Regions from separate parts of the Ureibacillus sp. FSL E2-3493 genome, predicted to be linked through region 2. Evidence: riboswitches for the same ligand, from Rfam matches in the RefSeq annotation. Region 2 holds a riboswitch; the other holds the start of a gene.
What was found. A riboswitch is a leader RNA that binds a small molecule or an ion and turns the genes downstream of it on or off. The one in region 2 is predicted to bind thiamine pyrophosphate.

Region 1: another riboswitch for thiamine pyrophosphate. It lies ahead of thiM (hydroxyethylthiazole kinase); the one in region 2 lies ahead of tnpA (IS200/IS605 family transposase).

Annotation. Positions count from the first base shown of each region.
Region 1 covers NZ_JBBOPK010000001.1:3,074,692-3,080,705, forward strand. Annotated here, with positions in the region: gene MHH69_RS15845 (thiamine phosphate synthase) at 1-676, opposite strand, end outside; gene MHH69_RS15850 (MTH1187 family thiamine-binding protein) at 678-977, opposite strand; gene thiM (hydroxyethylthiazole kinase) at 974-1,819, opposite strand; TPP riboswitch at 1,971-2,070, opposite strand; gene mutM (bifunctional DNA-formamidopyrimidine glycosylase/DNA-(apurinic or apyrimidinic site) lyase) at 2,244-3,047, opposite strand; gene MHH69_RS15865 (methyl-accepting chemotaxis protein) at 3,282-5,042, opposite strand; gene rlmD (23S rRNA (uracil(1939)-C(5))-methyltransferase RlmD) at 5,452-6,014, opposite strand, start outside.
Region 2 covers NZ_JBBOPK010000001.1:2,948,661-2,954,674, reverse strand. Annotated here, with positions in the region: gene MHH69_RS15305 (ISL3 family transposase) at 1-800, opposite strand, end outside; gene MHH69_RS15300 (hypothetical protein) at 1,106-1,834, shown strand; gene MHH69_RS15295 (hypothetical protein) at 1,898-2,386, shown strand; gene MHH69_RS15290 (hypothetical protein) at 2,613-2,984, shown strand; TPP riboswitch at 3,097-3,204, shown strand; gene tnpA (IS200/IS605 family transposase) at 3,384-3,839, shown strand; gene thiT (energy-coupled thiamine transporter ThiT) at 4,043-4,603, shown strand; gene map (type I methionyl aminopeptidase) at 4,866-5,618, shown strand; gene MHH69_RS15270 (hypothetical protein) at 5,645-6,014, opposite strand, start outside.

The DNA.
Region 1 (6,014 bases), 130 kb from region 2:
TCACTAATTTTGTTGCCTCTAGTTTTGGATTATCAGCCTCCGTCACAGCTGACACAACAAAGAAACCATCCGCTCCAGTTTGGGCAAGGGAAGGTATATCAGCAAGCTTAACACCACCGCCTACGACTACCGGAATCGAACTAAGCTCAGAGATTTTAGCGATATCATCAAAACTTCTTGTAATGACCCTGCCATCTTTTCCAAGTCCACAATCAGGTTTTGTTTGTGTTTCACGTAATGGTCCGACACCAAAATAATCAAGTTGAGAAACATCCGCTGTTTTTATATATTCAAATAATTCATCTGCTCGGGCAGATAAACCGACAATGAGCTCTTCACCTAAATATTCACGACAAACATCTACTGGTATATCTGTTTGTCCCACATGAATACCATCCACTTTAATCCCTTGTTTTCTCGCAGCTAAAACAATATCTAGTCGGTCATTTACAAGGAGCGCAACCTCTTTGGATTTTCCAGCTTCTTCAATGGCTTCTGCCGCTTGACGTGTTAGCTGAATCAATTCCTTCGCAGAGGCAACTTTGGAACGAATTTGGATACAAGTAAACCCTGCATTCACCGCATCTTTAATAATTGTGGCAACTGGACGACCTTTCGTATTTTCCGGACCTATCACTAAGTATTTGGAAATATCAAGTTTTTTTACAATACTCATTTTATCCTCCTAAAATATCATTTACTTTATCTACTTTCGTATTGATCGTATTTGTATATCCTGGTCGAATATCTGCTTTTAACACTACTTCCGTTCGAATTCCCTTCTCCGCAAGGACAAATGTCGCCTCTTTCACTACTTTCATTACTTCGTCCCATTCGCCCTCAATCTCCGTAAACATCGATGTCGTTCGATTTGGTAATCCTGACTTCCGAATCACTTTCACAACTTCAGCTACTTCCTCTGCCAATTCATCGCCTACTCCAAAAGGCGCAATAGCTACTGCAACTAATGTATTCATAAAAATGAAACCTCCTCTATATCAAATAAATTGTTCGCAATGTCTTCCGCCGTTACTTTATATAATTCATCTATAAACTGAACTTGGAAACTTCCTGGACCATCCACTTTAAGTTCAGCCCGTTTACCGGCTACATTGTACACCGTAGTGGCGGTAAGTGCCGCAATGAATGGGGATGTTGCTGTAGCGTAGACAGCTGCTACCCCACCTAACGAGCATCCTGCACCCGTAATTTTCTCCATAAAATGGGAACCTCCATAAGAGACAGCCACCATAGCGCCGTCTGTTACTAAATCTGTTTCACCCGACACAGCAACAGCGCCTCCTGTCCACTTAGCAAGCGCAATAGCTGCTGCTTTAGCCCCACTTACTGAATCCGTAGAATCAACACCGCGAACATTCGATTGTTCTGTACCTCCGTCTAATCCCCATAAACCAGCTAATGCGATAATTTCCGAAGCATTTCCTCTAATAATTGTTGGCTTATATGCCTTAAATCGTTGTAACAGCTTTGTTCTAAGTGAACCTATCCCCACAGCAACAGGATCTAATACCCATGGCTTTCCTGTTTCATGCAACACCTTCGCTACATAAGGTAACGTCTCCTCATAAATCGGTAACAGCGTTCCGACATTGATATACATAGCTCCGCCAGCTTTTGCCAAAAACTCCGCCTCATCTGGCAAGTACACCATAGCGGCAGATCCACCAACAGCAAGCTGTGCATTTGCTACAAGATTAATCGTTACAGTGTTCGTAATCGAACCTGCCATCGGATTCGTCCCTCTTACCGCTTCAACCGCCTGCATCATTTTACTTTGAATCTCTTGCTTGTTAACCACTTTGCAAACACCTCTCTATTTCCATTCTTTATACGAACGAATAGATCAACAAAACAGGGGATTAAGGTATGAATTCACTTAGGCTCTATATAATAAAAAAATGCTCTCCCATTAAATAAAAATGGGAAAGCACAATTCAAATTATTGCTTATAAATCTAATGAATCGCTTCCCTACACCAGTGTTAACTGACAGGTTCAAAGAGTCAGGTTTTAACCTTCTCAACTCCGAAGAGTCCCCCCGCAATATTTACTATTCAGTTTGTTACTACACATACTACCAACTGATACACCGTATGTCAATTTATGCTAGTTCCAGCACGAAACTGCTTCATCATGTGTGGACCTCTTTGGCAACACATGAATGTTGTAAAGCTAGGAAGCGTTCCAAGACTTTCATATTCACAAGTTTATATAAAATGCACTCTATTTTTGACAATTAGGGCAAAAGAAAGTTTTCCGTGAAGAAATTTCTTCTTTTAAAATGGGGGTATTGCAACGGGAACATTCAGTACCTTCTCTGTCATAAACATAGAATTGGTAACCTCCCGTTTTGCCATCTCCCTTATACAACGGGTTTTCCATATACCCACCTTGTTCGATTCCTTTTTTTAGAATAAACTGAATCGAATGATAAGCCCGAGTTAATTGCTCATCGTCTAACTCATTCATTTTTTTATCAGGGCGAATCTCTGCATGCCAAAGAATCTCATCAGAATATGCATTCCCTATTCCAGCTAGCACTTCTTGATTGATTAATGTTGTTTTAATCATTCCCTTTCTTTTTTCCATTAGCTGTTGAAAGGTATCCAATGTGAAATCGGGATCAAGTACTTCTAGTCCTAGTTTTTCAAACTCTTTCTTTATCTCTTCTGGTGATAAAAGATGCAAGTAACCTAAACGCAGTCCAATAAAATATAAATGTTGTTCTCCAAAGGAAAGCTTTACTTGAATGGTCCTGCTTGGTTTATCTTCTTCTTTACCAAAAAACATCCACCCTCCAAGCATTAAATGTAACAGTAAACATGAATCATCCTGTAGTTGGAAAATTAAATATTTCGCTCTTCTCGTAATCGTTTTTATCGTTTGATTTGAAACTTGTGCAATAAACCGTTCAACTGGTACATTAATAGACTTTTCCCGTCCAATCTCAACATCCGAAATTTTTTTCCCACCTACCAATGAACCCAGTAATGTTTTATATGTTTCCATCTCCGGCAATTCAGGCATAATTCTAGCCTCCATTTTATAATCTGTTTATACAGTATTTCCAATTGGTGGGTTATTATAAATGGATGCATTTCGGAAACAATCTAGCCCGATCCCGCCATACAACCGCACACAAGAGTCCTGGTTCGTTTATTAAATAAAAACAGCATCTTCTGAGATGCTGTTTTTTATTTGTTCTCTTTATATTTTGTTAAAACTTACATTAATTTTAAAAATTGACCACCTCTTACTATTCTAGACCCTAAACTGCTTCACCAAATCATTTAACTCAATTGCTAGTTTCGCAAGCTCTTCGGAACTCGATGCAACTTCTTCCATTGAACTGCTTGTTTGCTGAGCAGAGGCAGAGGTTTGTTCGACACCAGCTGCAGATTCTTCCAAAATAGCCGCAATCTCCTCTATGGAAGAATTCATTTCTTGACTAGTGGATTTCATCATCGTTAAATGATTACTAACGACGCTAATTGCCGAAGCCATTTCTTTAACAGAATCATTAATTTTACTAAACTTCTCACCCGTTGTTTTCAGCTGGTTCGTCCCTTTTTCGACTTCTGAATACCCCGATTGCAATGAGTCTACCACTCCAGATGTATCCCCTTGAATTCTACTAACAATTTGTGTGATATCCTTTACAGATTTGGACACCTCTTCTGCGAGCTTTTTCACTTCTTCTGCAACAACTGCAAACCCACGTCCATGTTCACCAGCACGTGCTGCTTCAATCGCCGCATTAAGAGCCAATAAGTTCGTTTGTTCAGCTACATCTTTTATAACTGTAACTAATTTAGAAATTTCATTGGATTGAACATCCAACTGCTGTACTTTAACAACGGAATCTTTGACGATACGATCGATATTTGACATTTGCTCAACAGATTGTCGCATCAATTGGGCACCATCTTCGGTCAATTGTAATACTTCATTTGAAGACTGATAGATTCGTTCACCATTGTCATTTGCTTCTTCTACTTTTTCCACATACATCCCCATTGAAGTTGAAAGATCACCAGACAGATTTGCTTGCGATTCGGTGCCAGATGCAATTTCCTCCATTGTTTTGGAGATTTGTTCTGTTCCTACTTTTACTTCATTTGCAGATTGTGTCATTTCCTCACTATGAGACGAAATTAGCTGGGAGGCATTTGAGATATTTTGAATCATATTTTTTAAATTAGTATGTAAGTCATTGAGCCCATTGGCTAATTGCCCCGTTTCATCTTTTGACTTAATATCCAGTTCACCAACTGTTAAATCCCCATTAGCGATATGAGTCATTTGTCCCGTTACCTTTTTAATCGGATTCGTCACATTATTCGCAAATAGCCAAATGATTACAATACCAATTAGAAGCGTAATTCCCATCACAATGAAATTTAAAGATAGGATTTCACCAGCAGGTTTATTAAAATCAACCATATAAGTACCTGATACCACTACCCAACCCCATTCTGGGAATTCTTTGGAGTAGGAAATTTTCTCTCCGAATTTATTTGGGTTATCAATAAATGGAGCGATAAAATCGGTATATCCTCCTCCATTGATGCCCTTTTTAATGTATTCCTGGACATAATATGTACCATTCTCATCCTTTTTATCCCAAAGGTTCTGCCCCTCTTTAGAAGGGTGAGCAACAAAAGTCCCTTCGCGATCAGTAATGAACATATAGCCATTGTCACCTAAATCAATATTTTTGTTAATTGGTCGTGTACTGTCTTCTCCCATTTCTCCTAATATCGCTATTTTTACTTTTTCTTGCGCATCCTCAAGGGAAAGTTTGCCTTCTTCTACTTGCTGATTGAGGACTTCCATCATTTCAAGCGTTTGTTCCACACTATTTTTTAAATTCGTTTGACCCAGTTCATCTAAACTACTACTACTCTTTTCATAACTAAATACGCTTAAAACGATTAATGGAATCGTCAACAATAAAATGGAAACAGTTAGAAGCTTCCGTTTAATCGTTTTAGTTAAAAATGTAAGCAAATTGAATTTCATTCTTTTATCCTCCCCGTAAAATTAATAAAAAAGCATTCACTAATCTATAAGAACTAAAAAGTATAACAGGTGTAGGTCTTTAGACTAGAATTTATAGTATAAACTTATTAGTCTTACTTTTCTATACTATCTACGAACTTTAGTATATATTTCGACAAAATTAGCAATAAGAGGGAAAACAGTCTTCAAGGAGAGGTTTTGGCCACTACTAGAATTCAAAAGTTTGGCTCAATGGATACATCCATTTAAATCTAAAAATTCAAAAAGAACTTGATGAATTCCATACCGTAAAACCATTACTAGTGGTTTAACTGACACCCCACACTGATTCGTTACCATATATTAAAAAACAGCTTTCCGAAGCAATAAAAAAGAACGAATTCCCCATTAGGAATTCGTTCTTCTTTCTTTATACTAACTCCAACCACGCCACCGCTTCACAGTGCGTCGTTTGCGGGAACATGTCTACGGGTTGGATTTCTTTTGTTTTGTAGCCGCCATCCTCGAGTACCCGTAAGTCCCGCGCTAAGGTCGCTGGATTACAGGAGACGTAAACTACTCGCTTTGGTTTTTGCTCAATAACGGTATTGAGCAATGCCTCATCGCAGCCTTTTCGTGGTGGATCGACGACTAGTACATCCGCTTTTTTACCTTCAGCATACCAACGTGGAATTACTTCCTCTGCTGGGCCGGCTTCAAAATACGTATTTGTAAAGCCGTTTAATTCGGCGTTACGTTTAGCATCTTCAATGGCTTGTTCTACGATTTCTACTCCTAGCACTTGTTTTGCTTTCTCCGCTAAAAATAATGAAATCGTCCCAATCCCACAATAAGCATCAATAACCGTTTCATCCCCGGATAATTGGGCATAATCTAACGCTTGCTTATATAGCACTTCTGTTTGTACAGGATTTACTTGGTAGAAGGAACGAGCTGAAATTTCAAAGCGGACATTACCAATTGTATCCTCAA
Region 2 (6,014 bases):
TTTTTATGTAAAACAAATCGCATACGTTTACATTTTTTGCGATCATAAGCATGCATTTCTTTTTGAACTTTCCTTCTGACGTCGTCTAAAGCCCAATGAATATAACGACAATAATGGAATCGATCCGCTACAATGATTGGCTTTGCTAATGCTTGATGGACAGCTGCTTTAAAGCTTCCATTCATGTCCATCACAACGATTTCCACATCTTGTCCATATTTTTGTAAATATGTTTTTATCGTTTGTAGTCGCCGATTCGGCAAAATATCAATTGGTTCATGTGTTTCCGCATTTGCTATAATTAGCTGATATTTCCCGGCATCTGTATCTGCTTTATATTCATCAATGGCAATCGCCTTTGGTAAACGAAACCCTTCTGGTAACGCTGCTTTTGCCTGTTTATTGAATCTACGTAGTATTGTTGAAATGGATGTACCGAGTATCATTGCAGCATCTTTAAATGTTTTTGATTTAACCGATTGAATAATCATGGCTTGATTTGTTTCTTTAGAAAAACGTTGGTAACGCTCAACAAATGGGGCCTTTTCGGCAAATCGCTTCCCACAAATACAACGATAACGGCGGCATTTATACATCAATTGCGTTGAACGTCCCCACATTGGAAGATGCCCAATCTTACGCATTCGATAGTCATGTACTTTCGACGTCTTTTCACCACATGCTGGACAAATGTGTTCTTTTATGGGTATTGAAATATACACTAAAATTCTATTTTCTTGTTCAACAATTTCCTCAAGGTTTACTCCTTTTAATCCTGGTAAATGCATGTTAAAATTCATACTGCACAACTCACCTTTACTACTTGTTTCTCGACAATTCAAGTATAGTAAAATAGGCGATGTTGTGCATTTTCTTTTTCATAATTGAATGAAAACCCCAACAATTATAATAGAACCAGAAAAAAAGAATTTACACACCAAAATAGAGAAAGGTGAATTTGAGTTTCCTCAAATTCACCTTTCTCACTATTTGAAGCTAGTTATGTCCCAGCCTCTTTGTTAGAATCTGGTACCATTATATTTATAAGCAATTTGAACTTGTGGAGTAAATTGGGGTTAACACAAAGGTAAAGGTAGGTTTATGAATGAAATTCGATTTAAAAAGGATAGGTAGATTATTAATCACACTCTCTATTGTAAGTCTATTAGGATGGAGTGATGTAAATGAAAAAATAGCTAAAATCATTGAGGAAAAGTTATCCGAAAAGTACAATGAATCCTTTGAAGTTCAATATTTAGGGGAACGGTGGGGGACGAAAAGTAATGATACGGTAACGACGTATGTGAAAGCATTAGAATCTGACATTCTATTTACAGCCATTATGGACAAATCAAAAAACATTATTGAAAATTACCCTGAGATGCTTTTAATGAATAAATTTGCATCGGTTTTTAATAAAGTGATTGAAGATCAAGGATTAGATGCTTCTTCATGGATTAATAGTTATACTGAACAATCCTTTGATATTACAACAGATATGACAATCGATGAATATATTGAAAAATCGAAAACGGACTATATTTTCGTTGAAATTGTCATGAAAAATGGTGATAGTATTACAGCAGAAAAATTAAAAACGATTGTACAACAAACTTACAATCAGTTTAATGGCCCTTCTATTTCCGCAACTTATTGGATATTTAATGATGATGAATATACAAAAGTGAATAAAACGTTAAAGAATGTGGCAAATATAGATCCCTCTGATTTAGAAGGTTATGACTATGATAGTAAAGTTTTTGTTGAGTTAACAAAAGATGGTTTCGTCGATTCGGACGAAGCTATAAACAACATGTTAAATCGGGGAAATTAATTAAAAGTTATGCGAGAGTAGGTTGGAAATGAAAACAAAATATTGTTTTTAGATAGTGTTGTGATGGTAGCTACACTCTTGACTCTATGTGGATGCAGCTCATTAAATGAAACAACGTCTAACAAGATTGAAACATCGCTTGAGGATAAATATGGTTTTAAATTTGAAGTGTCCTCAATTGGAGGAAGATCCCGTAGAGGTGGAAGCGGCACGGTTCAAACATATGTTTACCCCCAAAATGACGAAACACTCCATTTTAATGCGATTACAACAAAAGAGGGTGAATTAAAAGACGATTATATTGGACGAATTATTAGTGAGAATATAAATGAAGAAATAAAAGGTGAAATGGATGGAGTCGAATTACAGACTTCTACTAATATGTTTTATCTTAGTGCTAATGATAAAGAAGAAACAAATCTTGATATCACGCTAGCTGAATATGTTGAAAAATATTCTCCTAGATATATTACAACTTCAGTTGTTGTAAAAGAGAATTCGACAATTACATCTACTTCATTTCAGCTTATTATGGAAAAGATTCACAGCTAAATCCCAGAAATAGTATATTATATGAATGTTTTTTTAATTTCGGATAAGGATTACGAAAGCTTTTTTGGAAAAGCCTAGTAGCTTATCTTTCTTTGATAAATCTAATTTAAAAGATTATAAGATTTTGAATGAATATAGACTTTATATCGATAAAGATGGTTTTAAAGATTACACATCAAACAAGAATAAGTAGGATAAAAGGAAAAATTAACCAGGTTCCGAATATATGAACGAAATTGTACGAGAATACTTACCAAATGCGAATACAAAAATAAAATTATTAACACAAAGTATAAAAGAATACAAAGACGGTATTGAAGACTTTGAAGATTATTATAATAGTAAATATTTCTTGATTAAATTGTATGTTTTCGATAGCACTCTCTCATTTGAAAATAAAAGCAAAATTAATAGTGTTTTAGAGAGATTAAAAAGTAAACCAATCATGGTGGAGTTTGTGCAAATAAAGGAGCAAGCTAAAGTTGAAGATTTTGTTAAAAATCATACATTAAATGAAATTTTAGAATCAGAGTTACCGATAAAAAGTTTAGAGTTTACCATTTCAAAAAATGGAGAAATTGAAGGAACGATTAAGTAAGCTAGTATTTCTCCTTTTCTTTTTTAAGACACATATTTTTATCTTAATAACCTAGTTGAAAAAATCATATACTTTGATACAATAAATGTGTTCTAACAATAAAAAATGATGTATTTACCACAAGGGGAGCTGATGAAGTCAGCTGAGATTGTGCACTTATTGCACTAACTCTTTGAACCTGTAAGTTAGTACTTGCGAAGGGATGTGGATAGAAACCGACTCCATTCATGGCGTTTAGGCTCTGTCCTGACGCCATTTTTATTAATTCTTTTAAAACCACGTGCTCTGCACGTGTGAAAATATACTTTTAGAGTGGTAATGGAGATGGAATTAAAAACTCCTCTCGATATAATGAAAATGGCCGTCAAACCAAATTCAAATCGAGAGGAGTTTTGCTCAATGTCGAGCGACAATAGTTTATCACACACAAGATGGAATTGTAAGTATCACATAGTTTTTATACCAAAATACAGAAGGAAAGTAATCTACGGTGAATTAAGAAAAGACATCGGAGCGATTTTAAGACGTCTATGTGAAATGAAAGACGTAGAACTCATAGAAGGACATGCAATGCCAGATCATATACATATGCTGGTTAAAATTCCTCCAAAATTATCCGTATCACAATTCGTAGGCTATTTAAAAGGAAAGAGTTCTTTAATGATTCACGATAGACATGCAAATTTAAAATATAAACACGGAAATCGAACGTTTTGGGCAAAAGGATATTATGTCACTACAGTAGGTCTTAACGAAAAAGCGGTAGCAAAATACATTAGGGAACAAGAAGCTGAAGATCGATTACGTGATCAAATGACGAGTAGAGAATATATAGACCCATTTAAACGAGATTAAAGAACAAATACGGTTGACGGTCAATTAAAAAAGCCCCTTTAGGGGCAGTTAGTAAGGAGCCCTTATAGGGCGTTACTAAAACCGCCTGTTTTACAGGCGGATATTTATTTGGAGTAAAGGGGCATTGTTTCCAAATAATAATGGGCGAAGATTTCTATTCCTTCTCAATGTTCTACATCGGAATAAAAGAGAGGAGAGTTGTTATGAACAATAAAAGATTATTAATGCTCGTTGAAATTGCTATTTTCGCGGGAATTGGTGTTGTGTTAGACAAATTATCGTTTTCGTTATGGGCACAAGGTGGCTCTATTAGTTTTGTGATGGTTCCGATTCTTTTAATCGCTATTCGTTGGGGATTATCTGCTGGAATAATCACTGGACTATTAATCGGTCTTATCCAAATCCTTCTTGGTGGCTATATCCTTCACTGGGCTCAAGGGTTACTAGACTATATTGTTGCCTTTTCAGTAGTCGGATTTGCAGGTATATTCCGCAAGCAAATCGTCGATGCTGCTACGAATTTAAATAAAAAAAGAATGGGATTATACATTGTTTTTGGAACAGTTGTTGGTGGATTGTTGCGTTACGCAGCACATACCATTGCTGGTGCTGTATTCTTTGCAGAGTATGCAGGAGATCAAAACGTCTGGGTGTACACAATCGTTTATAACGGATCTTATATGATTCCAGCGATTATTTTAACTGCGATCGTTGGTGTACTAATCTTTACGGCTTCTCCTAGATTACTAAAAGCCAATTCTTAATAAAATAAATTCTATAATATGATAAAGAAGAACCAAGAATCGATACGGTATTCTTGGTTTTTTAGTTGTTTAAATAGAAACAATGAAAGTTCGAGAAATGTTTTATTACTGAATAGATAATCCCATCATTCGATCTAAAAAAGGACTACGTATAGATAATTCTGAAAAGAAAAAACGATTTCCTATCAGGTGCAATTGTCATAAAAACCTTTTCGATTATGGTATATTATATAAAGATATGTATATAGGAAGGACGTTTAACATGATTGTTCAAACAAAAGAAGAATTAGAAGCATTGAAAAAAATTGGCCGTATTTGCGCTGAAATTCGTGAAGCCATGAAAGCAGCAACAAAACCGGGTATTACGACAAAAGAGTTAGATGAAATTGCAGGACGTATGTTTGAAGAGGCAGGCGCAATTTCTGGACCAAAAGGAGAATATGATTTCCCTGGTTATACTTGCATTAGTGTAAACCACGAAGTTGCCCATGGGATTCCTGGTTCAAAGGAAATTAAAGAAGGAGATATGGTCAATATTGACGTTTCTGGTTCTTTAAATGGATATTTTGCGGATACGGGTATTTCCTTTGTTGTAGGAAGTGGTTATACTGAAAAGGAAAAGCTATGTACGGTTGCAAAATCTGCCTTTGATCGTGCGATGACAAAAGTAAAAGCGGGCTCAAAGTTAAATCGAGTTGGTAAAGCAGTTGAACGGGAAGCGAGAGATAATGGTTTAACTGTTATTATGAATTTAACTGGTCACGGAATTGGCCGTTCCCTACATGAAAAACCAGATCACGTTTTAAATTATTATGATGCTTGGGATGCAACGATTATGAAGGAAGGAATGGTTTTAGCTGTAGAGCCATTCATATCCGAAAAAGCAGAACATATTGTGGAAGCTGGAGATGGGTGGACATTTATTACACCTGACAAATCTTTAGTAGCACAAATCGAACATACGGTTATTGTTACGAAAGACAAACCAATCATCATTACACAAATTGAAGATTAAAAAAAAATTCCTGTTCACTTGAAGAATTACTTCAAGTGCGCAGGATTTTTTTTCATAAAGAATATGCCCACTACCAAAACACCTATTAAGAAAAGAGCGGCGGTCGTTACTAAAAGTTCATCAAAACCATTTGAAACTGCAATTCCTAAATAACACCATATAAAAACGATTGGATACACAATATCAAAATGATGATAACGAAGATGTAGTGCAATGGCTGTACCGATTGTCATAAGAATAACTGTCCAAAGGGCACTGCTTAAACCGAAACCTTTCCACTGCATATCAACAAGTAAGTACCAACCATGTAGAATTAGTAGATAGGTAGACCAACTAAAATAAATAGCAATAGGCATTCTTAATTTGAACAATTCCTTTTTTAATGGATAAGTTAAA